DNA from 4 places in the Streptomyces sp. NPDC003011 genome. Region 1 is predicted to be linked to each of the others. Evidence: riboswitches for the same ligand, from Rfam matches in the RefSeq annotation. Region 1 holds a riboswitch; each other region holds the start of a gene.
The links. A riboswitch is a leader RNA that binds a small molecule or an ion and turns the genes downstream of it on or off. The one in region 1 is predicted to bind cyclic di-AMP.
Positions count from the first base shown of each region.

Region 2: linked by a shared signal. The riboswitch ahead of ACWD0J_RS38235 (M23 family metallopeptidase) and the one ahead of ACWD0J_RS10525 (transglycosylase SLT domain-containing protein) in region 1 are both predicted to bind cyclic di-AMP.
Region 3: linked by a shared signal. The riboswitch ahead of ACWD0J_RS04675 (transglycosylase family protein) and the one ahead of ACWD0J_RS10525 (transglycosylase SLT domain-containing protein) in region 1 are both predicted to bind cyclic di-AMP.
Region 4: linked by a shared signal. The riboswitch ahead of ACWD0J_RS13720 (M23 family metallopeptidase) and the one ahead of ACWD0J_RS10525 (transglycosylase SLT domain-containing protein) in region 1 are both predicted to bind cyclic di-AMP.

Region 1 is NZ_JBSFTY010000015.1:6,473-13,955, reverse strand. It holds gene ACWD0J_RS10535 (LacI family DNA-binding transcriptional regulator) at 1-100, shown strand, start outside; gene ACWD0J_RS10530 (HAD family hydrolase) at 243-1,049, shown strand; gene ACWD0J_RS10525 (transglycosylase SLT domain-containing protein) at 1,103-1,585, opposite strand; cyclic di-AMP (ydaO/yuaA leader) riboswitch at 1,591-1,771, opposite strand; gene ACWD0J_RS10520 (polyprenyl synthetase family protein) at 2,719-3,729, shown strand; gene ACWD0J_RS10515 (LolA family protein) at 4,058-5,278, shown strand; gene ACWD0J_RS10510 (ABC transporter ATP-binding protein) at 5,311-6,333, shown strand; gene ACWD0J_RS10505 (ABC transporter permease) at 6,320-7,189, shown strand; gene ACWD0J_RS10500 (flavodoxin family protein) at 7,232-7,483, opposite strand, start outside.
Region 2 is NZ_JBSFTY010000125.1:5,518-13,000, forward strand. It holds gene lhgO (L-2-hydroxyglutarate oxidase) at 20-1,237, shown strand; gene trmB (tRNA (guanosine(46)-N7)-methyltransferase TrmB) at 1,381-2,253, shown strand; gene ACWD0J_RS38230 (PrsW family intramembrane metalloprotease) at 2,306-3,643, shown strand; gene ACWD0J_RS38235 (M23 family metallopeptidase) at 3,852-4,889, opposite strand; cyclic di-AMP (ydaO/yuaA leader) riboswitch at 4,901-5,057, opposite strand; gene ACWD0J_RS38240 (PP2C family protein-serine/threonine phosphatase) at 5,291-6,421, opposite strand; tRNA gene ACWD0J_RS38245 (tRNA-Met) at 6,598-6,671, opposite strand; gene ACWD0J_RS38250 (alginate lyase family protein) at 6,736-7,483, opposite strand, start outside.
Region 3 is NZ_JBSFTY010000006.1:40,578-48,060, forward strand. It holds gene ACWD0J_RS04650 (NAD(P)/FAD-dependent oxidoreductase) at 1-199, opposite strand, end outside; gene ACWD0J_RS04655 (Ppx/GppA phosphatase family protein) at 640-1,581, opposite strand; gene ACWD0J_RS04660 (DUF501 domain-containing protein) at 1,578-2,183, opposite strand; gene ACWD0J_RS04665 (FtsB family cell division protein) at 2,206-2,682, opposite strand; gene eno (phosphopyruvate hydratase) at 2,784-4,070, opposite strand; gene ACWD0J_RS04675 (transglycosylase family protein) at 4,405-5,127, opposite strand; cyclic di-AMP (ydaO/yuaA leader) riboswitch at 5,131-5,299, opposite strand; gene ACWD0J_RS04680 (transglycosylase family protein) at 5,494-6,525, opposite strand; gene ACWD0J_RS04685 (cytochrome P450 family protein) at 6,676-7,483, opposite strand, start outside.
Region 4 is NZ_JBSFTY010000021.1:74,657-82,139, forward strand. It holds gene ACWD0J_RS13715 (rhamnogalacturonan lyase family protein) at 1-1,334, opposite strand, end outside; gene ACWD0J_RS13720 (M23 family metallopeptidase) at 1,619-2,629, opposite strand; cyclic di-AMP (ydaO/yuaA leader) riboswitch at 2,634-2,792, opposite strand; gene ACWD0J_RS13725 (alpha-galactosidase) at 3,095-5,170, opposite strand; gene ACWD0J_RS13730 (tyrosine-protein phosphatase) at 5,352-6,149, shown strand; gene ACWD0J_RS13735 (DUF6126 family protein) at 6,181-6,300, opposite strand; gene ACWD0J_RS13740 (helix-turn-helix domain-containing protein) at 6,297-6,974, opposite strand; gene ACWD0J_RS13745 (aspartate aminotransferase family protein) at 7,044-7,483, opposite strand, start outside.

The sequences.
Region 1 (7,483 bases):
CAGCGCCGAGATGGTCCGGATGCTGATCGCCCAGATCGCGGGGGAGGACACGGCCGGGGTGATCCTGCCGACGGAACTGGTGGTACGGGACTCCGCGTGACCGCGTGACCGCGTGAGCGGGTGAGCGGGTGAGCGGATGAGTGGGTGAGCGCGTGAACCGGAAGAGCCGTCAACGCATGTGAAGGATGCAGCCGTCCGGTTCGCGTCGAGTCGGCGCGGCGTTCCCTCCGTATTCTCTGATCATGGCCGCACCCACCGCGTATTCACTCATCGCCACCGACCTGGACGGAACGCTGCTCCGAGGCGACGACACGCTCTCCGACCGGTCGCTCGCCGCGCTCGCGCGGGTGGCGGCGGCCGGGGCCCGGCACCTCGTCGTCACCGGCCGGCCGGCGCCCAGAGTGCGGCCCCTCCTCGACGACCTGGGCAGCGAGGGGCTCGCGGTGTGCGGGCAGGGCGCGCAGGTGTACGACGCCGGCGCGGACCGCCTGCTGTGGTCGGTCACCCTGGACCGGGAGCTGGCCGAGACCGCGCTCGGCAAGATCGAGGCCGAGGTGGGCCAGGTGTTCGCGGCCGTCGACCAGGACGGTGTCGACGGGCTCACGCTCATCGAGCCGGGCTACCTGATGCCCCACCCGACGCTGCCCGCCGTACGCGTGGGACGGCGCGACGACCTGTGGGACGCGCCGATCAGCAAGGTGCTGCTGCGCCATCCCGACCTGTCCGACGACGAGTTGGCGGCGACGGCCCGTTCGGTGGTCGGTTCCCTCGCCACGGTCACCATGTCGGGGCCCGGGACCGTCGAACTCCAGCCATGCGGCATCACCAAGGCGACGGGCCTCGCGCTGGCCGCCGGGCACCTGGGGCTCGGGCCGCACCAGACCATCGCCTTCGGGGACATGCCCAACGACATCCCCATGCTGGACTGGGCGGCCCACGGCGTCGCCATGGCCAACGCGCACCCCGAACTCAGGGCAGTGGCCGACGAGATCACCCTGTCGAACGAGGACGACGGCGTCGCGGTCGTCCTCGAACGGCTCTTTGGCTGAGGGCCACCCGCGGGCGGCCGGTGCCGGAGCGGACGGCACCGGCCGGAGCAGGCCTAGTACGCGCCCCACACGTTGTCGATCGAGCCGTACCGCGCGGCCGCGTAGTTGCAGGCGGCGACGATGTTCGCGACCGGGTCGTACGGGTCCCACGCGGTGCCGGCCACGTGGTACGCCTGGAAGGTCGGGTCGATGGTCTGGAGCAGGCCCTTGGACGGGGTGCCCGCGGCGGCGTTGGAATCCCAGTTGTTGATGGCGTACGGGTTGCCCGAGGACTCCCGGATGACATTGCGGTAAATGCCGTTGTACGTCCCGGGAATTCCGTTTTGATCCATGATCTGGAGGGCCGCCCGGATCCAGCCGTCGAGGTTGTCGGCGTAGCCCAGCGAGGAGGCCGTGGCGACGGGCGGGGTCGCCGCGGAGGCGCTGGTGGCGCCCATGAGCGGGAGCGCCAGGACGGCGACTCCGGTGCCGGCGACGGCGAGCTTGCGGGCGAGGCGGGCGGTCTTGGAACCGCGGTACTGACCGGGTGCAGACATGGGGACGTTTTCCTCTCCGGCGCCTGCGAGGTGAGCTGTCGGGTTCGGGCGGGAGCTGCCCGGCCGCGCCGCCCTGAGGGCGAGGCGACTTCACCCCTAGCCGTTCCGGTACGACCTGTGTCGTCCGGCCCGGCGACTGACCTGGGTCCCCCGCTCCTGCCGTGCGGTGTTCGTCGATGGGTGTCTCCATGGGCGGCGGCAGGATGAGGCGTCCGCCCGACGGCCCGGAACGTATGCGAGAGCACATGTCCGGAACAAGTGGCGGATTCACAGATCGCACCTATTGACCTTGGTCTGGGGCGTATGAGGTGCTTGATCCTTTGCGTCTGCCATGACTCAACTGGCGCGAAGGGCAAGGGGAGACGCGGGCGGGCGGCGGTGTGGGCGCGCACGGTCCCGAGTGACCCAACTCACGGCTGAGCACAAGAGTGGCAAATAGGGCAATGAGCCCAACTCGTAGCCAACTGGCCGTCCGTGGGATCCGCTTCTCCCCGGCCCGGTGAACGGCCGCCCGCGGAACCCGCCCGGTGGCGTCCGTCGTCGCCGGGGCGGCTCAGGTCCACTCGTACGGAGGCGTAACCGTGGCCCGCGTGCCGGAGGGGGCGTTGCCAGTCGCGGAGCGTGGCCGGCCTGGCCGGGCGGCGTGGCAGGTGTTCGGGGATCGCGGGTACCGGTTCCTCCGTGAGGGGGCGCCCCGTGCGCGTGTACGGCGGCACCCCGTCCGGAGCGGGAGGCGGAGGGTCTCGTGGGCCGTCTCGCAGGGAGAGGACGAAACGGATGCGCAGGCTGGCCGGAGTGATCTCGGGGGCGGGATGCCCGGGCGGTTCCGTGAAGGTGTCGGTGGGGATCACCGGACAGGAGAAGGCATGATCGTCCTCCCGGGCGGGACGGCGGCCGGACGCGACCTCGGCCGCGCTCCGGGAAGCGATCCCTTACTTCCCGTTAGGTCCGATGATGTCCGATGTTTTCAAGTGATCAAAAACACATCCGGCCCGGTCCGATACCGCCCGGGCCGGACCGGTGGGCGCTAGCAGTGATCGAAACGTGACCGGATACGCTGACTTGAGTGATGGCAGCGACCTATCGACAAACCGTGTAATCGCCAGTAGACACCAGCAGACAGGAGATCCCTCGTGACCGTCGTCGGGCCGTTCGGGCTGAGCGTGCGGGACCAGGCTCTGGAAGCCGATGTCCAGGTCGGATTGGCGGCTGTCGAGGAGGGACTGCTCGAAGCCACCAAGAGCGAGGTCCCCTTCATCACGGAGGCCGCCCAGCACCTGGTGCGGGCGGGCGGAAAGCGGTTCCGGCCGCTGCTCGTGATGCTCGCCGCCCAGTTCGGGGACCCGTACGCGCCGGGCATCGTCCCGTCGGCGGTGGTGGTGGAGCTGACCCATCTGGCGACGCTGTACCACGACGACGTGATGGACGAGGCCGAGGTGCGGCGCGGGGTGGACAGCGCGAACACCCGCTGGGGCAACTCGGTGGCCGTCCTCACCGGCGACTTCCTGTTCGCCCGCGCCTCGCACATCCTGGCCGACCTCGGGCCCGAGGCGGTCCGGGTCCAGGCGGAGGCGTTCGAACGCCTGGTCACCGGCCAGATCCTGGAGACGGCGGGGCCGCAGGACGGGCGTGACCCGGTCGAGCACTACCTCGACGTGCTGGGCGGCAAGACGGGCTCGCTGGTGGCGGTGGCCTGCCGCTTCGGCGCGATGATGTCGGGCGCCGACGAGACGGTCGTCGACGTGCTGACGCAGTACGGCGAGCGGCTGGGCGTCGCCTTCCAGCTCGCCGACGACGTGCTGGACATCGCCTCCGACTCCCACGAGTCCGGGAAGACCCCGGGCACGGACCTGCGCGAGGGCATCGCGACCCTGCCGGTCCTGCGGCTGCGCGAGCGCGCGGCCCGGCTGGGCCTGGCCGAGGACATCGCCCTGTGCGAGCTGCTGGCCTCCGACCTCACCGACGACGCACGGCACACGCGGGCCCTGGCGGGCCTGCGGGCGCACCCCGCCCTGGAGCAGGCGCGCCGGGACACGGTCCGCTACGCGGAGGACGCCCGCGCGGCCCTCGCCCCGCTGCGGGAGTGCGACGCGAAGGTGGCGCTGATGGAGATGTGCGACGCGGTGGTCCACCGAGCCGGCTGACCGCCGAACCGGCTGACCCCTCCCGGGGTGACGCGGACCGCCCCCGGCCGCAGTGCGGTGACCGCGTGTTCCCGGCGCCTGATCCACCACCACGGAGGGCGGCGTCCGCTCCGCAACCCCTACGGGTCCGGGCCGGCGTCGCCTCCGGGTGTCATCCCGCAGGTGTACACGGAGTTGATCCCGGGGTCTGACGCTTCTTCCCGGCCGATTTGGTCAGATGGACACCACGGAAAACACCACTCCTCACCGATTCGGGTGAGAATGGCGGCTACGGGGTGGACACAGGGGGAGTTGGACAGCCGCCGCCGACGACGGAGGTAAGGCACACATGACACCGTACGAATCCGACGACAGCAAGACTGCCGCGGAGGCCGACGACCGGTACTCGCGCCGCCGCAGGGCCGCGCGGTACGTCGTCCCCGTCGCGGTGGTGGGGGTGGCGGCGGCGACCATCGGGCTCGTCCCCGCGCTCGCCGACTCCGGCGACCCCGACCTGCCGAAGATCAGCGCCCAGGAACTCATCGAGAAGATCGCCGCGTCGGACGTACAGCAGCTGTCCGGGACGGTGAAGATCAGCACGGATCTCGGGCTGCCCGACCTCGGCGGCCTGGAGAACAGTCTGGCCTCGGGCGCCATGGAGTCGGGCGGCGACGGCGGCTCGTCCGCCGACCCGTCCGCCAAGCTCACCGGGCTCGTGACCGGCACGCACACCCTGCGCGTCGCCGCCGACGGCCCCGACCGGCAGAAGCTGTCGCTGCTGGAGAGCGGATCCGAGTACAGCCTGATCCACGACGGCAAGGACGTCTGGGGCTACGACAGCAAGTCGAACGAGGTCTACCACGCGACCGCCTCCGACAGCGCGAAGGCGGAGAAGGAGCACGACGTCCCGGCCACGCCCAAGGACCTCACCGAGGAGGCCCTGAAGGCGGTCGACGACACCACCTCGGTGACCGTCGACGGCACCGCCCAGGTCGCGGGCCGTGACGCCTACCGCCTGGTCGTCAAGCCCAAGGACTCCGGTACCACGGTCGGCCAGATCACCGTGGCCGTGGACGCGAAGACCGGGCTGCCGCTGAAGTTCACGCTGACCCCGTCGAGCGGCGGCGCGGCCGTCGTGGACGCGGGCTTCACCCAGGTCAGCTTCGCCAGGCCGGCCGCCTCCACCTTCGACTTCACCCCGCCCAAGGGCGCGAAGGTCACCGAGGGCGACACCATCGAGCACGGCGAGCACCGCGGCCACGACGGGGCGGGCGCGAAGTCCGAAAAGGACCTCGGCAAGGAGCTCGACGGCCTCAAGGTCATCGGCGAGGGCTGGAACTCCGTCGCCGTCTTCGACACCGGCGGCGAGGGCATGCCCTCCGGCGCCGAGGCCGGCGGCGCGTTCGGCGGCTTCCTCGACTCGCTCGGCGACAAGGTGTCCGGCGAGTTCGGCTCGGGCACGGTCTTCTCGACCCGCCTGGTCAACGCCCTGATCACGGACGACGGCACGGTGTACGTCGGCGCGGTCGACAAGGGCGCCCTGGTGAAGGCGGCGAACGCGGGCAAGTAGGACCGTACGGGTACGACGAATCGAGGGAGCCGATGGGCGAACCGCCCGTCACGGACGCGGAGTCCGAGCCGCAGCCGCAGCCGCAGCCGCAGCCGGATGCCCGGCCGGACGCGCGGGACGTGGAGGGCGGTGTCATCCACACCCGCGCGCTCACCAAGCGCTACCGCGGCGGACAGCTCGCCGTGGACGGTCTCGACCTGGCCGTCCCGGCGGGCAGCGTCTTCGGCTTCCTCGGTCCGAACGGCTCCGGCAAGACCACCACCATCCGCATGCTGATGGGCCTCATCGAGCCCACCTCCGGGTCGGCCCGCGTCCTGGGCCGGCCCATGCCGCGCTCCGCGCGCGCCGTGCTCCCGCACGTCGGCGCCCTCATCGAGGGACCGGCTCACTACGGCTTCCTCTCCGGCCGCCAGAACCTGACGCGGTACGACGCCGCCGACCCGACCGCCGACCCGCGCACCCGCAGGACCCGCGTCGCGGCGGCGCTGGACCGGGTGGGGCTCGCGGCGGCGGCGGGCAAGAAGGCGCGGGCGTACTCGCTGGGCATGAAGCAGCGCCTCGGTCTCGCCGCCGCCCTGCTCCAGCCGCGCGAGCTGCTGGTCCTGGACGAGCCGACCAACGGCCTCGATCCGCAGGGGATGCGCGAGATCCGGTCCCTGATACGGGAGCTGGCCTCCGACGGCACGACCGTCTTCCTCTCCTCCCACCTCCTCGACGAGATCGAGCAGGTCTGCACGCACGCGGCCGTGATGGCGCGGGGCCGCCTGATCACCCAGGGCCCGGTGGCGGACCTGGCGGCGGGGGCGCGCGGCCGGCTGGTCGTGACGAGCCCGGACGCGGGAGAGGCGGCGCGGGTGCTGAAGGAACAGGGGGTCTCGGACGTGACGGTCACGGACGACCGGGTGACCGCCGAGCCGCCGGAGCGCGATCTCGCCGAGGTGAACGCGGCGCTGGTGACGGCGGGCGTCCGCGTCCGCGGCTTCGGGCTCGAACAGGCCTCCCTGGAGGACGCGTTCGTGGCACTGACCGGGGAGGGCTTCGATGTCGCCGGCTGAACCGGCCCGTGCGCCCGGCCCGTTGTGGACCTTGGGTCTGCTGCGCAGCGAACTGCTCACCACCTTCCGGCGCTGGCGCACGCTCGCCCTGCTCGGGGTGCTGGCGGCCGTGCCGGTCCTGGTCGGGATCGCCGTGCGGATCGAGACCGGTGACGGCTCGTCGGCCGGCGGCGGGGGCGGTGAGGGCCCGGCGTTCATCTCGCAGATCACCAACAACGGCCTGTTCCTGGTCTTCACCGGGCTCGCCGCGACGCTGCCGTTCTTCCTGCCGATGGCGATCGGCGTCATCGCGGGCGACGCCATCGCCGGCGAGGCGAGCGCGGGCACCCTGCGCTACCTCCTGGTCGCTCCCGCCGGCCGCAGCCGCCTGCTGCTGACCAAGTACGCCACGGTGATGGTGTTCTGCCTGGTGGCCACGCTCGTGGTCGCGGTCTCGGCCCTCACGGCCGGGGCGCTGCTCTTCCCGCTGGGCGACCTGACGACGATCTCCGGCACCCGGATCAGCTTCGCCGACGGCCTGGGCCGGGCCCTGCTGATCGCCCTGGTCGTCGCCGTGTCACTGATCGGCGTGGCGGCCCTGGGCCTGTTCGTCTCCACCCTGACCAACAGCGGCATCGCGGCGATGGCGACCACGGTGGGGCTGCTGATCACCGTCCAGATCCTCGACCAGATCCCCCAGCTGCACGCGCTCCAGCCGTACTTCTTCTCCCACTACTGGCTGTCCTTCGCCGACCTCATGCGCGACCCCGTCTACTGGGACGACCTGGTGAAGAACCTCGGCCTCCAGGCCCTGTACGCGGTCGTGTTCGGCTCGGCGGCCTGGGCACGCTTCACGGCGAAGGACATCGCCTCCTGAACCGCGTTCACCGGGTACAGGGCGTCTCGTCCCGAACCGTCCTCACCGGGCCTCGTAGGGGAAGCGCGCGAGCGGTGCCTCCTGCGCGAAGAAGGTCTTCGCGCGGGTCAGCGCCTCGGTGTCCTTCAGGACATCACCGGGCTTGCTGCCGTTGCCGAGCAGGACTCCGCCGAAGCGCATCCCCATGTAGGCGGCCGAGTGGTTCAGCGTGCCGGCCAGCGGATCGGCGACCTCGGCCTCCTCGTGGGCGAGCGCGGTGACGCCCCAGAGCGTGCGCCCGGCGAGCGTCGCCTT
Region 2 (7,483 bases), on a different contig from region 1:
GCACTATCGAAGCCGGGAGGTGGTGCAGGTGCGGGAGATCGCTTACGACTGTGACGTGCTCGTGGTCGGCGGCGGGATCGTCGGGCTGTCCACGGCGTACGCGATCACGCGGGCCGCGCCCGGCACGCGGGTGACGGTGCTGGAGAAGGAGTCCGGGCCCGCCCGGCACCAGACCGGGCGCAACAGCGGGGTGATCCACAGCGGCGTCTACTACCGGCCGGGCTCGCTCAAGGCGCGGTACGCGGTGCGGGGCGCCGCCGAGATGATCAAATTCTGCGCGGAGTACGACATCCCGCACGCCGTCACCGGCAAGCTGATCGTCGCCACCGAGCGGGCCGAGCTGCCCCGGCTGCACGCGCTCGTGCAGCGCGGCCGGGAGAACGGCATTCCGGTGCGGGAACTGGGCGCGGCCCAGATCGAGGAGTACGAACCGGAGGTGCGCGGGCTCGCCGCGATACACGTCGGGACGACCGGGGTGTGCGACTTCGTCGCGGTCGCCCGGCAGCTGGCCGAGGCCTCGGGGGCGGAGATCCGGTACGGGGCGCGGGTCGTACGGGTGGACCGGCGGCCGGAGCGCGGGGTGGCCGTGCGCACGGCGGACGGGGACGTCGTGCGCGGGCGGGTGCTGGTGAACTGCGCCGGGCTGTACTGCGACGAGGTCGCGCGGCTGACCGGGGACCAGCCGGGGATGCGGATCGTGCCGTTCCGGGGCGAGTACTACACGCTGGCGCGGCCCGAGCTGGTGCGGGGGCTGGTGTATCCGGTGCCCGACCCGGCGTTCCCGTTCCTCGGCGTGCATCTCACCCGCGGAATCGACGGCGGGGTGCACATCGGGCCCAACGCGGTGCCGGCGCTGGCCCGCGAGGGGTACGGGTGGGGTGTGGTGCGGCCCCGGGAGCTCGGGGCGACGCTGGGGTGGCCGGGTTCCTGGCGGATGGCGCGGCGGCACTGGCGGTACGGGGCGGGGGAGCTGCGGCGGTCGGTGTCCAAGGGGGCGTTCGTCGAGGCGGTGCGGAGGTTGTTGCCCGCGGTCGAGGAGGCGGATCTGGTGCCGAGCGCGGCGGGGGTGCGGGCGCAGGCGGTCCTGCGGGACGGGACGCTGGTGGACGACTTCCTGATACGGCAGGGGGCGCGGGCGGTGCATGTGCTGAACGCGCCTTCACCTGCGGCGACGGCTTCCCTGCCGGTCGGGCGGGAGGTGGCCCGCAGGGCACTGGGGGTGCTCGGGGCGGGGTGACGGGGTGGCATGGGTGAAGGACCGGCATGGTGAAGGACCGGCATGGGTGAAGGGGCGGGATGAGCGGGTGGGATCGTGGCGCGCCGCGCTTCTCGGCCGACCGAGTCGGGGGGAGGGCGGGCATAGGTAAAATCGGCAGCACTGTGTCTGATTTCCACCACGCCCCCGAAACCTCCCGGCCCGGTGTCGCCCTCGGTCGCACCCGGGCCAAGGGGGAGCCCCGCTTCCCGGAAGGACCGCAGGCGGATCCCGCCGGGTCGCACTTCGAGCGGCGGATCCGGAGTTTCCAGCCACGGCGGAGCCGGGTGACGGCCGGGCAGGCGGACGCGTTGCAGCGGCTGTGGCCCCAGTGGGGGCTCGACATCGACGGACAGCGCGTCATCGATCTCGGCGAGCTGTTCGGCAACGGCAACCCGGTGGTGCTGGAGATCGGCTTCGGGATGGGCGAGGCCACCGCGCGGATGGCCGCCGCCGACCCGGACACCAACGTCCTCGCCGTGGACGTCCACACCCCGGGGCAGGGGAATCTGCTCAACCTCGCCGACCAGGGAGGGCTGAACAACATCCGCGTCGGCAACGGGGACGCGATCATCCTGCTCCGCGAGATGCTCACCCCCACCTCCCTCGACGGCCTGCGCGTCTACTTCCCGGACCCCTGGCCCAAGAAGCGGCACCACAAGCGGCGGCTGATCCAGCCCGAGTTCCTCGACCTCGCCGCGACCCGGCTGCGGCCGGGGGCGACCGTGCACTGCGCGACCGACTGGGAGCCGTACGCGGAGCAGATGCTGGAGGTGCTCGACGCGCACCCCGCCTTCGAGAACACCCAGGCCGACGGCGGTTTTGCGCCGCGTCCGGCATTCCGGCCGCTGACCCGTTTCGAGGGCCAGGGACTGGAGAAGGGACATGTCGTGAACGACCTGCTCTTCCGCCGCGTAGAGCAGGTCATGGAGCACGTGGTCGGGCACGTCACCGAGCACGTCTCCGCGCTCGAGGACCAACCCCCCACCGGCGCCTGAACCCACCCCGCTCTCCTGCGGGGGGCGCCTCCGCATCGTTAGGGTCAATGCCGTGGCCACCGTTCCCCCGTACCCGACGCACCCCAGCGATCCCGCCGGCGGCGCACTGCGGCACGCGCACTGGTGGCAACGGACGTGGGTGCGTCACGGCGCCCTGAGCGCCCTGCTCGCGCTCTCCGGGCTCGTCATCCTCGCCCTGGTCCGCGAACAGACCGGCACGGAGGGTTTCCTGGTCGGTCTCGGACTCGCGGTCCTGCCGGTGCCGTTGCTCGTCGCCGCGTTCCGGTGGCTGGACCGGGTCGAGCCTGGCCCGTGGCGCAACCTGCTGTTCGCCTTCGCCTGGGGCGCCTGCGCGGCGGCGTTGATAGCGATCGTCGCCAACAGCTTCGCGACCAGATGGATAGCGGCGGCCACCGCGGACCCCTCCAGCGCGGACACGCTCGGCGCGACGGTGATAGCGCCGGTCGTGGAGGAGTCGGCCAAGGCCGCCGCCGTCCTGCTCGTCTTCCTGTTCCGGCGCCGGGAGTTCACCGGCATCGTCGACGGGGTGGTGATAGCCGGGGTCACCGCCACCGGGTTCGCCTTCACCGAGAACATCCTCTACCTCGGCACCGCCTTCGGTACCGACCAGCTCAACGGCGACGGCGGGATCGCCTCCGTCACCGCGGCGACCTTCTTCGTACGGATCATCATGTCGCCGTTCGCGCACCCGCTGTTCACCGTCCTCACCGGCATCGGCTTCGGTGTCTCCGCGCTGTCGGCGGAACGCCAGCATGTGCGGCGGCTGCTGCTGCCGGTGTCCGGACTGCTGCTCGCGATGGGCATGCACGCGATCTGGAACGGCTCGTCGACGTGGGGCGAGTACGGGTTCTTCGCCGTGTACGCGGCCTTCATGGTGCCCACGTTCGGGCTGCTGACCTGGCTGGTCATCTGGACGCGGCAGCGCGAGCTGAAGACCGTACGGGAGGAACTGCCCGCCTACACCGTGGCGGGCTGGCTGACGCCGGCCGAGCCGTACGCGCTCGGGTCGATGCGGGCGCGGCGGATGGCCCGCGACTACGCCGGACAGCGCGGCGGGCGTTCCGCCGCACGGGCGGTGGCGCAGTACGAGGCGTACGCGACCTCTCTGGCCTTCCTGCGGCACCGGGGGCGGCGGGGGCGGGCGGGGGCCGACTTCGCCGTCCGGGAGCGGGAGCTGCTCCAGGAACTGTGGCGGCGGCGGGACCTGGCGCGTCCCGCGCTGGACCACGCGGCCCGGGCGACGGCACCGCCGGTGGCGGTGGCCGCGCCGCCGTGGCCGGTGTACGGGGTGTACGGGTATCCGGCGGCGCCCGCGTATCCGGGGTACCCGGCGGTGCCGTATCCGGCCTGGAACCCGTACCGGTCGTAGCCCACCGGTGCCGGCAGGCCGGCGCGTCCGTCAACGCCCCAGTTCCGTCTTCGCGTCGTGCGTGCGGTGGAGGCCGACGTGGCCGGGGCGGGACGCCGTGGCGAGGCGTGCGCGGTCGTGCCGCACGGCAACGCCCGCGGCGGAGGCCCTCATTGTGCGGAAGGCCCCCGCGCTCGTCACATCCGTGCGGCCGAGTGGCCCGCGGGCCTCAGGGGTTGAGCCCCTTGCTCCGCAGCCACGCCATCGGGTCGAGGCCGCCGGCCGATCCGCCCGCGTGGACCTCCAGGTGGAGGTGCGCGCCGGTCACGTTGCCCGTCGCGCCCACGCGGCCGATGACGTCCCCGGTGTTGACCTTCTGACCGACGCTGACGTTGATCGACGACTGGTGGGCGTACCAGATCTCCGTGCCGTCGTCGAGCGTGAGGACGGTCTTGTAGCCGTACGACCCGTCCCAGCCGGCCTGCGTGATCGTGCCGGTGTGGACCGCCTTGATGAGGGTGCCCGTCGGCGCGGCGAAGTCGAGGCCGGTGTGGTAGCCGGAGGACCACAGGGAGCCGGCCTGGCCGTAGGTGGAGGTGATCGTGTACGACGAGGTCGGCAGCGCGTACTGCTTGGCCAGCGCGGCGAGACGCTCGGCCTCAGCCTTCTTCTCGGCCTCCTCCTTCGCCTGCTGCTTCGCGGCGGCGGCCTTGGCCTCGGCCTCCTTCTCCGCCTTGGCGACGGCCTCGGCGGCCTGCTTCTCGGCGGCGGCCACCGCGTCGGCGACGGCCTTGCTCTCGATCTGGTCCTGCTGCTGCTCGGCCTGGGCGAGGATCCGGGAGCGCAGCACCTCGCCGGCGTTCTCGGTGCCCTGCGCGGCCTCCACGGAGGCCGTGCCGACGGTGCTGAGCGCGGTCGCGGTGTTCTCCGCGGTCTCGGAGGTGTCGTCGTCCGAGATGAGGGAACCCACGGAGGGCAGGTCGGGCAGCGAGATGGACACCGGCGGCTTGCCGGTGTTGGCGCTGGCCATGCCGCCCGCGCCGACGGCGGCTATGACACCGACGCCGAGAACGGTGGAGCTGCGGGCGAGTCCGCCGCGCTGCTTGGCGACACGGTGCCGGCCGCGTACCGGACGGATGGACTCCTCGGTGGGGTTCCACTCCGTCCAGGGGCCCTCGTCGGTGCGGTACTCGCCGTAGCCGAAGGTCTCGCTGTCGCGCTGGCTCGGCACGAACGGGGCTTCTGGGGCAGGCCGGTTGGACGCCACGTGGGCGTGCTCCTTTCCTTCCTTCTCGCCTACCGGGTTAGCTGACGGGTTCGGAGCAGGAAGGTCTCCTACGCGCGTATACCAGCCGTGCGGACACGGCGGTCTACGCGTGATTCACCCCAAGTAGTGGTTCCCCGGTTCCCTCGCGGGATTCGGCGCGTGCGCACGGAGCCGTCTCTTGTGACGGCTGGGACGACCGCGCTGCGTTATCGAACGTTAATAGACGCGGGGCCTCTATTCCAAGCTGTTCCGCTTGATCATTAACGATGATCCGCTGGACCAACACCCCACGATCGGCGAAAAACGGGCGAGTTGGCCATGCCTCGCACATCACACGAGTACTGACGAGGCGTCAGTTCTTCAGCGCAGGGCACTCACCTGGTCACCCGTGGTGACAACGGTCACGGCCGCCGTACGGCGAGCAGCGCCATGTCGTCCGTCATGCCGCCCCCGGAGTGCCGGCGCGCCTCCTCGGCGAGGGTGCGCAGGAGCGCGCCCGGGTCACGGAAGACCCGCCCGGCGAGCCGCTCCTGCGGGTCGTAGAACACACCGTGCTCGTCCCGCGCCTCGGACAGCCCGTCGGTGTGCACGAGCAGGGTGGCTCCCCTCGGGAGGACCGCCTCCTCGGCCCGGTCGGGCCGGCTGCCCAGCTCGCTCATGCCGAGCGGCAGCGCGGGCTCGCGGGCCGGCAACGGCCGTACACCGCCGTCGGCGTACAGCAGCAGCGGCGGCGGATGCCCGCGGTTGAGGATCCGCACCACCCCCTCCCCGTGCGGGAGTTCGGCGAGCACGACCGTCGTGAACCCCTCGACGGCCTCGACGCCGTCCCGCCGCGCGGCCTCCCGCGTCAGCGCCCGCTCCAGCCGTCCGGCGACCGCCTCCAGCGTCGCCTCCTGCTCGGCGGCCTCCCGGAAGGCCCCGATCACGATGGCGACGGCCGCCACCGCGCCCATCCCCTTGCCGCGGACGTCCCCGACGACCAGCCGGACACCGTGCGGACTGTCCTGTACGGCATACAGGTCACCCCCGATGGAGGCGTCCGCCTGGGCCGCCTCGTACCGGGCGGCGATGTCGAAACCGCCGATCCGCGCGGCGGGCTCCGGCAGCACCGCGCGCTGGGCCGCCTCGGCGATCTCGCGGGCGGAGGCGAGCCGCTGGTCGCCCCGGCGGACGACCCGGTTGATGACGGCGGCCAGGACGGCGACGGTGGCGACCGTCACCACCTCGGTGACGGTGTCCGCGTCCAGGCCGAAGCCGGACCTGGCGTGGACCGCGTACGCGGCGATCAGGGCCACGCCCCCGATGACGGCGGTGCCGCACAGCGAGTAGACCGGCGCGGCGACGAGCGGGGCGGCCGTGAAGAAGGGGATCGCGGTGAAACGCCGGGGGGTGAGGAGGTCGTAGAGGACGCCGCCGACGATCAGCAGGGCGGGGAGGACCTGAAGCAGCACCCGCAGCTTCGACAGCCGCCGCCCCTCACGCGCGCCGGCTCCGGCGTACGGCCCTTCCCCCGCCACGTTCCCAGGCCGCACCGCTCGTCTCCCACCGCGTACGTCCGCTCCGGTCACCGTCCCGCCCGTCCAGAGTTCCCTCGGCGGGGGCGGCGGGCGAGCGGTGAGGGCCGACCGGATGACGACCGGATGACGGGAGAGCACCCCCCACGCACCGAGGGCCGGAACCCTTTCGGATTCCGGCCCTCGGCCTTCAGTAGCGGGGACAGGATTTGAACCTGCGACCTCTGGGTTATGAGCCCAGCGAGCTACCGAGCTGCTCCACCCCGCGTCGTTGTGACTTCAGTGTACGCCATACGCAGGACAGATGTCGCATCGGTTCCCGCGGCCCCGTCTCAGGTGGCCGGGTTGCCCGCGTGCGTGAGGGTCTCCCAGGCGACGAACAGGTCGTCGGTGCCGGCCGGCCGGGTCTCCTCGGCGAGCTTGCGCGCGGCCGGGACGGGAATCTCCAGCCGGTCCTCCAGGTGGTTGAGGGCGACCTCCAGGTCGGGCCCCAGGTTCCGCTCCACCGTGCCGCCGCACAGCCACGCCGGGGCGGACTCCCCCGCCTGGTGGCGGGAGTGGAAGGAGAGCGCGGCCTTCAGCCGGTCCTTCACCTCGCCGTACAGGTCGACGCCCTGGTGCCAGGCGGTCTCGGCGATGTGCGCGGTGGCGGCCAGCGCGTACCCGACGTGCCGGAAGTCGCGGCAGGTCTCCTGCGAGACGCCGTTCTTGTACGTCGTCTGCCCGAACCAGTACGTCGTCAGCTTGCGCCGGGTGTCGACGCCGGACCCGCGCGGGGTGAGCGGCACACCGCCGTCCTTCTTCAGATAGAAGTACGCGGGCACGCGCTCGCGGAAGCGTTCCAGGGCCTGGTCGAAGGTCTTGTGGTCGTCGAGGAAGACGGCGATGCCGATGGCCGCGTCCGTCGTCACGAGGTCCCAGTAGCCGTTGAACTCCGGGACCTTCTTGGCCACTTCGGGAAGATGGGCGGTGCGCAGCATGTCCTCGAACCGCCGTACGCGATCAGCCGGCCACCCGGCCCCCGGCGTGTGCCGCACGAGTTCGGCGGCCCGCGCCCAGGTCGATCCCGTCCACCCGGCC
Region 3 (7,483 bases), on a different contig from region 1:
GGACGACGACGTGGCGCGGGGAGATGCTGCCGGCGGCGGTTTCGGGAAGGAAGGGCTGGTAGGTCATGTACGACCGGGGGTCGACGACCGTGACGGTCGCCTCGCCGTAGCGCATCTTCTTGAGAATGCGCCGAGCTGCGTACAGGCCTACGTACCCACCGCCTACTACGAGGATCCTGGGACGCTCCGTGGTGCTCATGCCATCGAGTATCCACCTGCCACTGGAGCGTCGCTCGTGCGCCCCTTCACAAGCTTGTGCCAGGTGTGTGTTATCCTCCGCCGCTCACGTGATCCAGGTCATGGCGCGCACCGGCGACATGTGCACTGGGGATCCCTTGTCAATGCCGCGTGAGCTGCCTCTCCGGGCCGACGGACCCTCTGTGAGCCCCTCGGCGAGGCCCCTCCGGACCCCTTCCCGCCAGCCCTCGCCCACCCCTTCTGAACGCGTTCAAGGGGGCGTCGAACCCCCGGAAGGGTCAACCGGACGCCTTTCCTGCTCCGGTAGGACCAAATTCCTTGTGAAGAACTTCACGAACTTTTCCGACGGCGCGTCATCGAGGGGCCCGGAAGGGTCCCCCGAACGCGCTCATACGTTCTCCGACCTGCTCAGCAGAGGCCGTACGCCTCCCCGGCGGGGGCCTATGCCACCGACCACGCGATGCCGTCGAGGATGTCGTGCTCGCTCACCACGACCTCCTCCGCGCCGATCCGCTCCATGACCGCGAGCAGTACGAGGGCGCCCGCGCCGATCACGTCGACGCGGCCCGGGTGCATGGAGGGGATTGCCGCACGCTCGGCGTGGGTGGAGTGCAGGAGCCTCCCGGTGATCTCGCGGACCCGGTCGTGCGGGACGCGGGAGTGGTGGATGGCCGTCGAGTCGTAGGCCGGCAGGTCCTGCGCGATCGAGGAGACCGTCGTCACCGAGCCGGCCAGGCCCACCAGCGTGCGCGCCTCGCGCAGCGGGACCGTCCGTTCGGCGAGGTCGAGGGCCGCCTCGATGTCGGCCCGCATGGCCGCGATCTGCTCCTCGGACGGCGGGTCGGACACGACGCCGTCCCGGACGAGGTGGCGCTCCGTCATGCGCACACAGCCGATGTCCACCGAGCGGGCCGCGCGCACGTGTTCCCCGCCGACGACGAACTCGGTCGAGCCGCCGCCGATGTCCACGACCAGGAACGGACGGTCCAGGTCGTCGCGGCCCGTCAGTTCCTTCGTGGCACCGGTGAAGGAGAACTCGGCCTCCTGGTCCCCGGTGATGACCTCGGGTTCGACGCCGAGGATGTCCAGCACCCCGCGGACGAACTCGTCCCGGTTCTCGGCGTCCCGGGAAGCGGACGTGGCCACGAAGCGCAGGCGCTCGGCGCCGTGCTTGTCGATGACCTCCGCGTACTCGCGGCAGGCGGCGAACGTCCGCTCCAGCGCCTCGGGGGCGAGCCGGCCGGTCCGGTCGACGCCCTGGCCGAGCCGGACGATGGTCATCCGGCGGTCCAGGTCGACCAGTTCGCCGGTCGCCGGGTCCGCGTCCGCGACGAGGAGCCGGATCGAGTTCGTACCGCAGTCGACGGCGGCGACACGGGTCACCGGGCGTCTCCCTCGACCGGCCCGAAAGCGAAGTGGCCCGTCCCGTCGTCGGACGTCTCCACCTGCCGTCCCCCCTCCGACGGCGGCCCGGAAGGCGTCACGCACGCCCCCTTGCGCCACCACTCCGGCAGCATGGCGAGGGCCTCGTCGCCGAGCGGGTTCACCCCCGGGCCGGCCGCCAGGGAGTGGGCGACCAGGACGTGCAGGCACTTGACCCGGTCGGGCATGCCGCCCGCGCTCGGGAAGCCCTTCAGCTCCTCGATCTCGTCCCGGCGCCGGATGTAGTCCTCGTGCGCGGCACGGTAGGCGGCGGCAAGCTCCGGGTCGTTCTCCAGCCGGGCCGTCATCTCCTTCATCACGCCGTTCGCCTCCAGCGTGCCGATCGCGGAGGACGCCTTCGGGCAGGTCAGGTAGTAGAGCGTCGGGAAGGGCGTGCCGTCGGGGAGCCGGGGGGCCGTCTCGACCACGTCCGGCTGTCCGCACGGGCAGCGGTGCGCGATGGCGCGCAGGCCGCGCGGCGGGCGCCCGAGCTGCTGCTGGAAGGCCTCGACGTCCGCGTCGGTGGGGTCGGTGCGCGGCGTAGGGGGCGGGGGCGTCTGCATGCCTGTCTTTCTATCGGTCAGTTCACTGGTCGGAGGCGTCGGACTTGTCGACGCCGTCCCAGACGTTGGCGTACCAGGGGCGGCCGGCGGCGCCCTGGTCGGCGCGCGAGCGCGTGGCCGCGTCCGGGCCGATGACGATGAAGCCCGTCTCGCCCGGCATGACGTAGTGCAGCCGCTGCCGGATCTGCTGCTCCGCGTACGCGTCGTCCTGCCAGCGTGCCTTGAGGTCGCGCAGCTGCTCGACCCGCTGCCGGGCCTGCTCCTGCCTGCGTTGCAGGTCGGCGATCTCGGCGCGCTGGGAGACGTACTGCCTTATGGGGTAGGCGAGCGCCACCACCAGCGTGCACAGCACGAGGGCGAGCAGCGCGGCGCGGCCGGTCAGCCGGGAGCGGCGGGCCTGCCGTTTGGTCTGGGAACGGTAGACGCGGGCCGCCGTCTGCTCGCCGAGCAACCGGATCCTGGTCGTGGTGGAGAACCGGTCCCGGTCCTTCACGGCCATGTCCCCGCCTCCCGTCTCACACGTGCGTACGTCCCCGCACACGGTACGGGACCGGGTACGGGGACGTACGTACGACTGGCTCAGGCGTGGCCAGGTACGGCTCAGCCCTTGAAGCGGGGGAAGGCCGAGCGGCCGGCGTACACCGCGGCGTCGTCGAGGATCTCCTCGATGCGCAGCAGCTGGTTGTACTTGGCGACGCGCTCCGAGCGGGCCGGGGCACCGGTCTTGATCTGGCCGCAGTTGGTGGCGACGGCCAGGTCGGCGATGGTGACGTCCTCGGTCTCGCCGGAGCGGTGGGACATCATGCACTTGAAGCCGCTGCGCTGGGCCAGCTCGACGGCGTCCAGGGTCTCGGTCAGCGAGCCGATCTGGTTGACCTTGACGAGCAGGGCGTTGGCCGCGCCCTCGTCGATGCCGCGGGCCAGACGCTCCGGGTTGGTGACGAACAGGTCGTCGCCGACGATCTGGACCTTGTCGCCCAGCTTGTCGGTGAGGACCTTCCAGCCGGCCCAGTCGTCCTCGAACAGCGGGTCCTCGACGGAGACGAGCGGGTAGGCCGCGACGAGCTCCTCGTAGTACTCCGTCATCTCGGCGGCGGAGCGGTCCTTGCCCTCGAAGGAGTAGACGCCGTCCTTGTAGAACTCGGAGGCGGCGACGTCGAGGGCGAGGGCGATCTGCTCGCCGGGGGTGTAGCCGGCCTCGTTGATGGCTTCGAGGATGAGGTCGAGGGCCTCGCGGTTGGAGCCGAGGTTCGGGGCGAAGCCGCCCTCGTCGCCGAGGCCGGTGGACAGGCCCTTCCTCTTCAGCACCTTCTTGAGGGTGTGGTAGACCTCGGTGCCCCAGCGCAGGGCCTCGGAGAAGGACTCCGCGCCGATCGGGGCGATCATGAACTCCTGGATGTCCACGTTGGAGTCGGCGTGCGAGCCGCCGTTCAGGATGTTCATCATCGGCACCGGCAGCAGGTGCGCGTTCGGGCCGCCCAGGTAGCGGAAGAGCGGGAGGTCGCTGGCCTCGGAGGCGGCGTGGGCCACGGCGAGGGAGACGCCGAGGATGGCGTTGGCGCCGAGGGAGCCCTTGTTGTCGGTGGCGTCCAGGTCGAACATCGCCTGGTCGATCAGCCGCTGCTCGGTGGCGTCGTAGCCGACCAGCTCCGGGCCGATCTGCTCGATGACGGCCAGGACGGCCTTCTCGACACCCTTGCCCTGGTAGCGGTTCGGGTCGCCGTCGCGGAGCTCGATGGCCTCGAATGCGCCCGTGGAGGCGCCGGACGGGACGGCGGCACGACCGGTGCTGCCGTCGTCGAGGCCGACCTCGACCTCGACCGTGGGGTTGCCTCGGGAGTCCAGGATTTCCCGGGCTACGACGACGTCGATGGACGGCACGAGCATCTCCTTCTTGGATGTGACGTGGGCAGCAGGACCACGGTGGGTCCTGCGAGACCGAGCCTAACCGGCCCGGGGGGATCGGCCAGCCGGTCGCCCACCCCTTGGGCAGAACCGAGAGTAAATTGTTTCCGAACGGAACAAAGAGCGGAGCGGAGAGCGGAACACACAGGGGGCGCAAAGAGGGGCACGAAGAGGGGCACAAAAAAGCCCCGCTCCGGTGCGTACGGGGGAACACGCACCGGAGCGGGGAGCCCGTGGGGACGGGGGGACCCTCACGAGGCCTTCATCATGAAGGACCCGGATGTGGGGTCGCTGTGGTTCAGCTGGGCGCCGCGTACTACTTCAGGTGCAGCTGCTGACCCGGGTAGATGAGGTTGGCGTCCTCGACGATGTCCTTGTTCAGCTCGAACAGCTTCGCCCAGCCGCCCTTGACGCCCTGCTTGTCGGCGATGGAGCTGAGGGTGTCGCCGGAGACGACCTTGTACTCGCCGTCGCCCTTCTTGACCTTCTTGCCGGTCGGGGTGGTGACGGTCTTCTTGGTGGCCGGACGCTCGGCGGAGCGGGAGGCCGGCTGCTCGCTGGTCGAGCGGCTGCTGGTGTCGGTGCTCTGGCCCTGGCTCTGGCTCTGGCTCTGCGAGGAGCTGCTGGAGCCGCTCGACGAGGACTCGGCACCGGCTCCGTTGTAGGCGGCACCGGACAGGCTCACGCCGCAGACCGGCCAGGCACCCTTGCCCTGGCCCGCCAGGACCTTCTCGGCGACGGCGATCTGCTGCGCCTTGGAGGCCTGGTTGGCCTGCGCGGCGTACTGCGTGCCGCCGTACGCGGCCCAGGTGGAGGCCGAGAACTGCAGGCCGCCGTAGTAGCCGTTGCCGGTGTTGATGGACCAGTTGCCGCCGGACTCGCACTGGGCGACGGTGTCCCACTCGGAGGCGGTGGCGGCGGAGGCGCTGCCGGCCGCCATCAGCGGGGCGGCGACGGCGGCACCGGTGACACCGGCGATGGCGATGGCACGGGTGGCCTTGGACGGGCGACGGTGCTTGCCCTTGGCGGAAAACAGCATGGTGGATCCCCTCACCGACGCCTGCGAGGTGAGCTGTCGGGTTCGGGCCGGTTGAGTTGCCCGGCCGCGCCTCTCACGAGGTGCGGCTTCACCCCAAGCCGGTTCCAGCCTCAAGTGCTGGCCCCGGCGCTTACCTTGGGTCCCCCGCTCCTGCCTACGGCGCTTGACGCGACGACTGTTCCCGGACGGCCGCTGGCAGGATTCGGCGTTGCGGCAGCCGGGGCTCGTGTTGGCGAGCGGTCCCGACGGTAGACACGCGATCCACGGAATTTCAAAGACGATCAGGGCTTCTGAGACTCATCCCACACTTTCGCCAAACCGGACATTCAGTGCGAAGCGTGACGTGAACTCCCGTTGGTTTTCGCCCTATTCGACACCAAGTCCAAGGGTCTGACCGGGCACGATACGGCTCGGGTCACCACCGATCGCCTGCTTGTTCTCCTCGTAGAGCGCACGCCATCCGCCGTCGAGCCCAAGGGAGTCGGCGATGGACGCGAGCGTGTCTCCGGGAAGGACGGTGTAGGAGTCGCCCCGGGCGGCGTGACGGCCGCCGGAGGTGGCCGTGTCGGCGGCGGCGAGGGTCGCGTTCTCATCGGCGCTGCCGCCGCGGTGCTTGCCGCCGCTGAGGGCGCCGGTGTCGACGAGGCTCGAAGAACCGCCCACTTGCCAGGAGTTGTCCGAGTCGTCCTGATTCTCCGTGCCGGTGGAGGAGTCGCCGGAATCCTGGGAGTCACGGGAACCCGCGCCGGGATCAACGGATGTGTCGGAGTTGGCCAGGTTGTCCCCGGTGCCCGAAGAGCCCGAAGAGCCCGAAGAGCCCGATGAATCCGGCGAATCCGGCGAATCCGTGGGCGACGAGGCCGACGCGGACGGCGACGCCGTGTCCGACTCCGCGTCCGCGGAGGAACCCGTCGACGGATCCGCGGGGTCGGACAGGCCGGAGGAGGCCGAGCCGCCCGTCCCGCTCGACGTGTCCGGCGTCGCGTCGCCCGCCACACCCGTGTCGACGTCGGCCGCCCGGGAGTCCTTGCTGAGCCCGTTGAGCAGCCCGCAGGTGGACCAGTAGCCGACGCCCTGGTCGGCGAGGATCTTCTCCGCCACGGCGATCTGCTGGGAGCGGCTGGCCTGGTCGGCGCGCGAGGCGTAGTCGAGGCCGCCGTACTGCTCCCAGTCCTCCTGGGCGATGTGCAGTCCGCCGTAGTGCCCGTCGCCGCTGTCCGCGCTCCAGGAACCGTCGGTCTCGCAGTTGGCGACCTGGTCCCAGGTGGTGCCGGTCGCCGCGCTGGCGCCGGTGGCACCGAGCAGCGGGATCGCGATGGCGGAGCCGGTCACTCCGGCCGCGACGAGAAGAGCCGGAGCCTGGCGGGGGCGACGATGACGGCCGTTCCCGGAGAGCATGCGGAGACCTTTCACAAGACAACGGTGACCGGCGCGGCGCGTGGTGCTCGGCGCCGCGCTGATCCGTGAACGTATAGGCACACGATCACTTGTCACAAGTTAATGCCGCGCAGATCACGTGAAGATCACAGAGTTGAGGGCGTGTCACCTTTACCTGCGTGAAGGCGTCCGGCCACGGGGCGTGAACTCGACGGGCAGCGTGCGCAGTCCGCGCATGATGAGCCCCCCGCGCCACCTCAGGTCCGTTGGGTCCACCGCGAGTCGCAGGTCCGGGAGCCGGGTGAGGAGCGTGCCGAGGGCGGTCTGGCCCTCCAGGCGGGCGAGGGGCGCGCCGAGGCAGTAGTGGATGCCGTGGCCGTATCCGAGATGCTGGTTGTCCCGCCGGGAGAGATCGAGCACGTCCGGATCGGCGAACCGCTCCGGATCCCGGTCCGCGGCGGCGAGGACGACGAGCACGGGATCGCCGGCCGCGATGTCCTGCCCGCCGATGCTGAGCGGCCGGGTGGCGAACCGCCAGGTGGCGAGCTCGACGGGGCCGTCGTAGCGCAGGAGTTCCTCGACGCCCGTCTCCAGGAGCCCGCGTTCGCCGGCGGCGAGGGACCGCTGGAGCCGGTCGCGCTGCCCGGGGTGGGTGAGGAGGGCGTAGGTGCCGTTGCCGATGAGGTTGACGGTCGTCTCGAAGCCGGCGAAGAGGAGGATGAAGGCCATCGCGGCGGCCTCGTTCTCGGTGAGGTGCTCGCCATGGTCGGAGGCGCGGATGAGCCCGGAGATGAGGTCCTCGCCGGGGGTGCTCTCGGCGGGGAGCGCCTCGCGCTTGCGGTGGATGAGCTCGGCGAGATAGCCGCGCATCTTCTTCACCGACCGGGCGACACCGCCGCGCGGCCCGCCGCCGTGCCGGATCATCATGCCCGCCCAGTCGCGGAAGTCGTCCTGGTCCTCGCGGGGGACGCCGAGCAGG
Region 4 (7,483 bases), on a different contig from region 1:
TCGCTCTCCCAGGTGGCGGGGTGCTCGCCGGTCACCAGGCGCTCGCCGGTGTCGGCGTCGTAGTAGTACCAGGGGAACGTCGATACGACGCCCAGTTCCGACTGCTGGATGGCGAAGCCCTCCAGTCCCGGCCGGGCGGGGTCGAGGTCGGCGATGTCGAAGCGGTCGCCGTGCCCCGCGCCGGCGACGACGTAGCGCAGGGTGCCGTCGCTGTTCACGACGTAGTTGCCGTCCGCGATCTCGTCCCTGCCGTCCTGGTCGACGTCGACGGTGCGGATCTGGTGGAAGCTGGTCGCGCCGCTCGCCGGGTCCCCGACGTACTTCCACCGGCGGGTCAGCTCGACGCCGTCGAAGTCCCAGGTCTGGATGAGGGTCCGGAAGGCGCCCCGCTTGGCGCCGGCCCGGGTGACCAGCTTCGTGACCAGGCTGGGGTGTCGGCCGTCGAGATACGAGATGCCGAAGTGGCCGCCGGAGGGGCCGTCGGCGACGAAGTCGTCGGGGACGGGCTGCCGGGTGCGTTCGGCGCCGGTCGCGCCGTCGATCACCGACACGAACTGCTGGGCGGGTGAGGCGGCGGTGACCCGCTCGCCGTTCGCGAAGGTGGTTCCGTCGGCGGTGTGCACCAGCACCTCGGCGCGGCCGTCCCCGTCGAGGTCGTACACCGTCACGTTGTCGTCGTTGCGGTAGCCGCCGATCGCCGTCGAACCGCTGATCGCGGCGGGCGCCGGGTCGTTGGCACCGTTCCCGCCGACCTGGGTGTACGAGCCCGGCCCGAGGTCGACCCGCCACAGCCGCCGTCCGGTGAGCGTGTACGCCTCCAGCAGGTCGGGCCGGTCACGGGCCGGGGAGAGGCGGCTGACGACGAGTTCGTACCGTCCGTCGCCGTCGAGGTCGCCCGGCCAGGCGTGCTGCACGACGTAGCCGTCGGCGGTGGCGAGGGGGATCTCGGCATAGCCCCGGGAGAGGTCGAGCGCGGCCCGGCCCGGCTTCAGCTCCCGCCCGTCGACCACGGCTCGCACGGTGTACGTGCCGGTGCCCGGGCTGTCGTCCTGGTACGTCGTCGACCGGGTGACCGGCGCCCGGTTCAGCCGCCGTCCGTTCTTGTACACGTGGAAGCCGATGGCGTCGCCGTGCCGTGCGTACTCGGTGCCGAGCAGACGCCAGCTGAGGAACGTGCCTCTGCCGGACGGGACGGCGACCAGCCCCCGGTCGAGGTTCTCGACGCTCCTGCGCGAGGGCTCCGCGGCCTGGCCGGAGGGGGCGGCGAACAGCCCGGCGAGCAGGGCCGCGGCGGTGACGGCGACAGTTCTTCGGCGTCGGCGGACGGGGTGCACGGGAACTCCTTCGGGACGTCGGCGGCAGGAAGCGCTTGCCTCACTGCGGAGTTCACTGTGTCCCCGCCCTTCCCTCGCTGTCGACGCTCCGGACCCCGGCGCCACAAGATCGCAATGCGGCGATCATGAACGAGACATGGGCGACATGAACGAGACAAGAACGCCCCCGGCGACCAGGAGTGCTCACCGGTCGGCTTCCCGCCCGCCCCCGAACACGCCGGAGGCCGGACCCGGGGATCGGGGTCCGGCCTTCGGCGGCGTGTCAGACAGGTGGTCGGCGGGCGTCAGCCGACGGAGACGCCCTTCGCGCGGAGGTAGGCGACCGGGTCGACGTCCGAACCGTAGCCGGGCGAGGTGCGGATCTCGAAGTGCAGGTGCGGGCCCGTCACGTTTCCGGTCGCGCCGGAGAGGCCTATCTGCTGCCCCGCGGCCACGGTCTGGCCGCTGGAGACGGAGAGCGAGGACAGGTGCGCGTACTGCGCGTAGTAGCCGTCGGCCAGCTGGATGACGACCTGGTTGCCGTACGCGCCGCCCCAGCCCGCGGAGACGACCGTGCCCGCGCCCACGGACTTCAGGGAAGTACCGGTCGGGACGACGAAGTCGACACCGGTGTGGTAGCCGCTGGACCACATGCTGCCGGACATCCGGTACGGGGTTCCGACGGTGGCACCGGCCACCGGAGCGGAGAACCCGCTCGCGGTGCTGGCGGTTCCGGCGCTCTGGGTGGTGGCCGTCGACTCCTGCGACGAGGAGGTCTTCGACGAGGAGGCGGACGAATCCGACGAGGAGGCGGACGAATCCGACTTCTTCGACTCCGACTTCTGCGACGAGGAGGACGAGGAGCCGGACGACGAGGAGTCCGAGGACTCGGTCTTCGGCGTGCCGGCGGCGGCCTTCTTGCCGATCGTGAGTTTCAGACCGGGGTGGATCAGCGACGGGTCCTCGCCGACGGCCTCGCGGTTGTCGGCGTAGAGCTTCTGCCAGCCACCGCTGACACTCTGCTCGTCGGCGATCTTCGCGAGATAGTCACCGGCCCGCACCGCATAGGTCTTCACGCCGGACGTCTGCGTGGCGGCCTTCTTCTCGGCCGCCGGCTTTTCGGCCACCGCATTCTTCGCGGCGGTGGGAACCGATGACTGAACGGCATTTTCCGTGACGGACTGGGCACTCGCCGCATGGGCGCCGGTGGCTCCCAGGAGCGGAAGGGCGAGTGCGGCGCCGCCGGTTCCGGCGACGGCGATGGAACGAGTGAAGCGCTGAGCCTTGGGGCGGCGGTGCTTACCCTTCGCGGGCATGACGAATTCCTCTCCGGCGCCTGCGAGGTGAGCTGTCGGGTGCGGGCTGGAGATGCCCGGCCGTACCGGAGTACGGCTTAACCCCTAGCCTGTTCCGGAGACCGGAACAGGCGGTTGTGCCTGTGGGTCCCCCGCTCCTGCCGTGGACGGGTGAGTGTGCGGGCTCCGGGCGGCGGCAGGATTGGGCGTCCGTCCGGATCGGTGGTGAACGTAAGCGACCAAGACGCACAGGGACAAGTAGAGGTTGTATGTGAATGCGCTTCTCTTGATCCTGTGAGGGAATTCCTGGTCACCCTCCGTCAATCGGAGGGCACCTCCTCACCCCGAATTCCCATGTGGAGTATGTGCATTACGTGAACATGACGGGCGACGCACGGTCACGAGTATGACGCTCCTCACGCCCCGCCCATCAGATACCCCTATTCCAGCCAGAGTTGAACTAAGACGCCAATTCAGGCAGAAGTCTCAAATGCGGCGCAACCGGAGAACTGCCGCATCCAGGTCGCCGTGCAGTCCGGTCCGCAGCCCGTGATGCAGCAGGACGGCCCCCCGGTGGACTTCGCCCGTTTCACGGCATTCGTACGACGCCGTCGGGTCGAGTCCGCGCAGCCGCACCGCCGGGACGGGCTCGCCGTGATGCTGCGCCTGGAGCCAGGCGAGGACGACCGCCTCGTCGCCGAGCACGTACTGCACCGCGCTCAGTCCGCCCTCCGGGGGCCGCAGCCGGTAGAGGTCGCCCCGCTGCACCAGGGGCCGGATCTCCTTGTAGAGAGCCACCCAGTCGCCCGCCTCGGCGAGTTCCTCCTCGGTCCACTCGGCAAGGTCGCCGCCGACTCCGAGCACCCCGGCCATGGCGCTGACGAACCGGAACCGCAGTGAGCTGACCCGGCCGTTGAGCTGGGTGTTGGGGCTGTCGGTGACCCAGGCGGCCATCACGCGCGCGGGGTGGATCTGGCTGAAGCCGTGCTGGATGGCGAGCCGGTCCAGCGGGTCGGTGTTGTCGGAGGTCCACACCTGGTCCGTACGGCTCATGACACCCAGGTCGATCCGGCCGCCGCCGCCCGAGCAGGACTCGAAGGCGACGCCCGGGTGCGCCGCACGCAGCCGGTCCAGCAGCCGGTAGAGCGCGTCGACGTGGTCGACCCACAGGCGCTGCGGGTAGGCGTCGCCGGGCCAGCCCGCGTCGGTGAAGCAGCGGTTGAAGTCCCACTTCACGTAGTCGATCGGGGCGCTGGAGAGCAGTCCGTGGAGCTGCTCCCACAGGTACTCCTGGACGTCCTCGCGGGCGAGGTTCAGTACGAGCTGGTTGCGCAGCTCCGTCCGCTTTCGTCCCGGTTGGTACTGCACCCAGTCGGGGTGGGCGCGGTAGAGGTCGCTGTTCGGGTTGACCATCTCCGGCTCGACCCAGATGCCGAACTGCATGCCGAGGCCGTGGACGTAGTCGGCCAAGGGCTTGATGCCGCCGGGGAAGCGGTCCGGGTTGGGCGTCCAGTCGCCGAGTCCGGCGCGGTCGCTGGTGCGCTTGCCGAACCAGCCGTCGTCCACGACGAACAGCTCGACGCCCATCGCCGCCGCCCGGCGGGCCAGCACCCCCTGCTGCTCCTCGGAGATGTCGAACTCCGTGGCCTCCCAGGAGTTGAACAGCACGGGCCGGTCCCGGTCCGCGTCCGGGATGACGTGGGCGCGCTGATAGGCGTGCCAGGCGCGGCTCGCCCCGCCGAAGCCGCCGTCGCTCCACAGGCCGGCGAAGACGGGCGTGGTGAAGGACTCGCCCGCCGCCAGCCGCAGCAGGCCGGAGTCGTCGTAGCCCGCCCCGCCGGTGATCTGCACGCGGGTGTCGGGGAGTTCGGCGACGGCGATGCGCCAGGAACCGGACCAGCCGAGGGCGCAGCCGTAGACCTCGCCGCGCTCCTCGGTCGCGTCGGTGTCCAGCGCGACCCACGGCAGGTGCTGGTGCCCGGTGTGGCCGCGGCGGCTGCCGATGACCTTCTCACCGTAGGTGAGGGGGGCGCGTACGAGCCGGGACTCCGCGGCCCAGCGGCCGTGCAGCTGGGACAGCCGCCAGCCGTCCTCCCGGTCGGGCAGGGTCCAGGTGGCGGAGTCGGCGCGCAGCACCTCGACCGCCGGGCCCTGGTTGTCCAGGGTCACCCAGCGCTCCACGACGTCGTGCCGCATCCGGTAGTGCAGCGTGATCGCCAGCTCGCCGTCACGGAACCGCAGCCGCAGCTCGTCGTCCTCGGCCCTCTCGTACGCGTCGAAGCGCCACTCGGTGCCGCGTCGCTCCTGGGTGCGCACGGACAGGGCGGGGCGGACGAAACGGGGGCCGCCCTCGACGGGGTACTCCTCACGTCCGTCGAGCGGGGACTCGAAGGGCCAGTAGTCCGGCAGCGGGCGGACGGCCAGGGCCTCGGCGTCGGCGAGCGCGATCCGCGGCCCCCAGTGCAGGTGGAGGAGCTCGTCCTCCCCGGTGAGATGGAGGGCGTAACTGCTGGTCGGCCCGGACAGAATCCACGTACGGCCGTTTCCGGCGATCTCCAGCATGCAGTCCCTCACAGATACGAACAGACACGAACAGGTGCACTCAGGCGTCAACATCATCAAGGGCCGCGAGCCCTCGGTGCAACGCCTGTGGACAACTCATTGCCCCAGGCAGCCATGTCGTATCGTCGAAGGCGTGCCCGTCGTCGAGCCGCGTCGGCGGGACCGAATGGGAGGAGTCCCCGTGACGCAGCAGGTCCCGTCGACCGAGCCCGAGCTGGCCGCAGTGCGCAACTTCCGGGACGTGGGCGGGCTGCCGACCGTGGACGGCCGCCGGGTGCGGCAGGGCGTGCTGTTCCGCAGCGGCCACCTCGCGCACGCGACCGAACAGGACGCCGGCTTCCTCGCCTCCCTGGGCCTGCGCACGGTCTTCGACTTCCGCAACGCGGCGGACCAGAAACTGGAAGGTCCCGACATCGAGCTGCCGGGCGTGCGGAATGTGAACCTGCCGCTGAGCGATCCGGCGGACGGCGCCGAGTTCTGGAAGATGGTCCGCGACGGCGAGATCGACCAGCTGCGCGAGATCCTCGGCGACGGCAAGGCCGCGCGCCGCATGATCGCCTCGTACCGCTCGATCGTCACGGAGCGCACCGCCGAGCACTCCCAGGTGCTGCGCGCGCTCGCCGACGACAGCGTCCCCGCGCTCATGCACTGCGCCGCCGGCAAGGACCGCGCGGGGCTGTCCATAGCCGTGACCCTGCTCGCCCTGGGCGTGGAGCGGGAGGCGATCTTCGCCGACTACCTGGAGTCGAACGCCAAGCACCGCCGCTACAAGGTGCGCCGCAGCGGCAGCTCCTCCTCGGCCTACTCCCCCGAGGTGATGGAGCTGCTCAGCCCCCTGTTCGACGCCCGCGCCGAGTATCTGACGGCCGCCTTCGAGACGATCGAGGAGACCTGGGGTGGCGTCGACGCCTACCTGGAGAAGGGCCTGGGGATCACCCCGGAGATCCGGGAGCGGCTGCGGGACCGGCTGCTCGAATGAGGCGTACGGCCCCGCCCGGCGCCGGCGGCCGCTACGTGGCCCCCACCTCGAACAGCACGTAGATGAAGGCCGCGAAGAGATGGCCGACCGCGAGGTAGATGATCAGTCGCACCCACAGGGCGCGCGGGAACTTCTCCTCCATGTCACTCATGGCATGTCTCCGAAGGTGGGGCCCAGGCACAGCGTGGCCGTGGGGCTCTGCAGCAGGGTGTGGACGAACAGGAGGTCGACTCCGTCGGGGTCCTGGGCGGCGATGCGGTGCGGGGTCAGCGAGTCGAAGTGCGCGCTGTCGCCCGCCGCGAGCCGGTGCGTGGTGTCCCCGAGGCGCAGCCGCAGCCGCCCCTGGAGCACGTAGAGCCATTCCTCGCCGGGGTGGACGCGCACCATGTCGCCCTGGGAGCCGTGCGGGACATGGACGCGCAGTGCCTGCATGCCGCGGCCGGGTGCGCCGGCCTGCCAGTAGGTCCAGCCGCCGGCCGCGGTCGGTTCCATGGCGGCGGCGCGCACCACGGCGTCCCGGCCGGCGACCGTCTCACCGAGCAGCTCCGAAACCGTCGTACCGTAGATGCGGGCGAGCGCGAGCAGCATCGGCAGCGAAGGCTGACGCTGTCCGGTCTCCAGCCGGGACAGATGGGCGGGCGACAGCCCGGCGGCGCGGGCGGCGGCCTCAAGGGTGAGGGAGGCCTGGCGGCGCAGGGCGCGCAACTGGGGCGCGACCAGGGGGACCGCCTCGGCAGGCGGCCCGGAGCCGGGCCCGGTGCCGGACCCGGGCGGCCCCGTCCCGGGCTCGGACTCATCGGACTCAGGGGAGTTCATGCACTCCATTGAGCCGGAGCCTTGCCTCTGCGGCAAATCTGTTGCCTCAGAGGCAAAGCCGCCTCCTGGGCGGGCGTCCTAGCGGTTCGCCACCGCCTGCTTGATCAGTGTCTTGCCGAAGTCCCACATCAGGCCGCCGCCGCTGTGCGCGTCGTCCATCACGTCGGTGAAGGCGTTCACGAACCGGTCCACCTCCCGCTCGCCGACGACCAGCGGCGGAATCAGCTTGATCACCTCCAGGTGGTCGCCGGAGACCTGGGTGAGGATCCGGTGCCGCTGGAGCAGCGGGACGACCACCATTTGTGCGAACAGCCCCTTGCGGGCCGCCTGCAGCATGGCCCACCGGCCGCGCAGCTTCAGCGAGGTGGGCCTGCCGAACTCGATGCCGATCATCAGGCCCCGGCCGCGGACGTCGGCCAGCAGCTCGTACCGGTCGATCAGTGCCGTCAGCCGGGCCTTCAGCAGTTCCCCGGTGGCCCGGGCGCCCGCGACGATCTGCTCGTTCTCCAGCACCGACA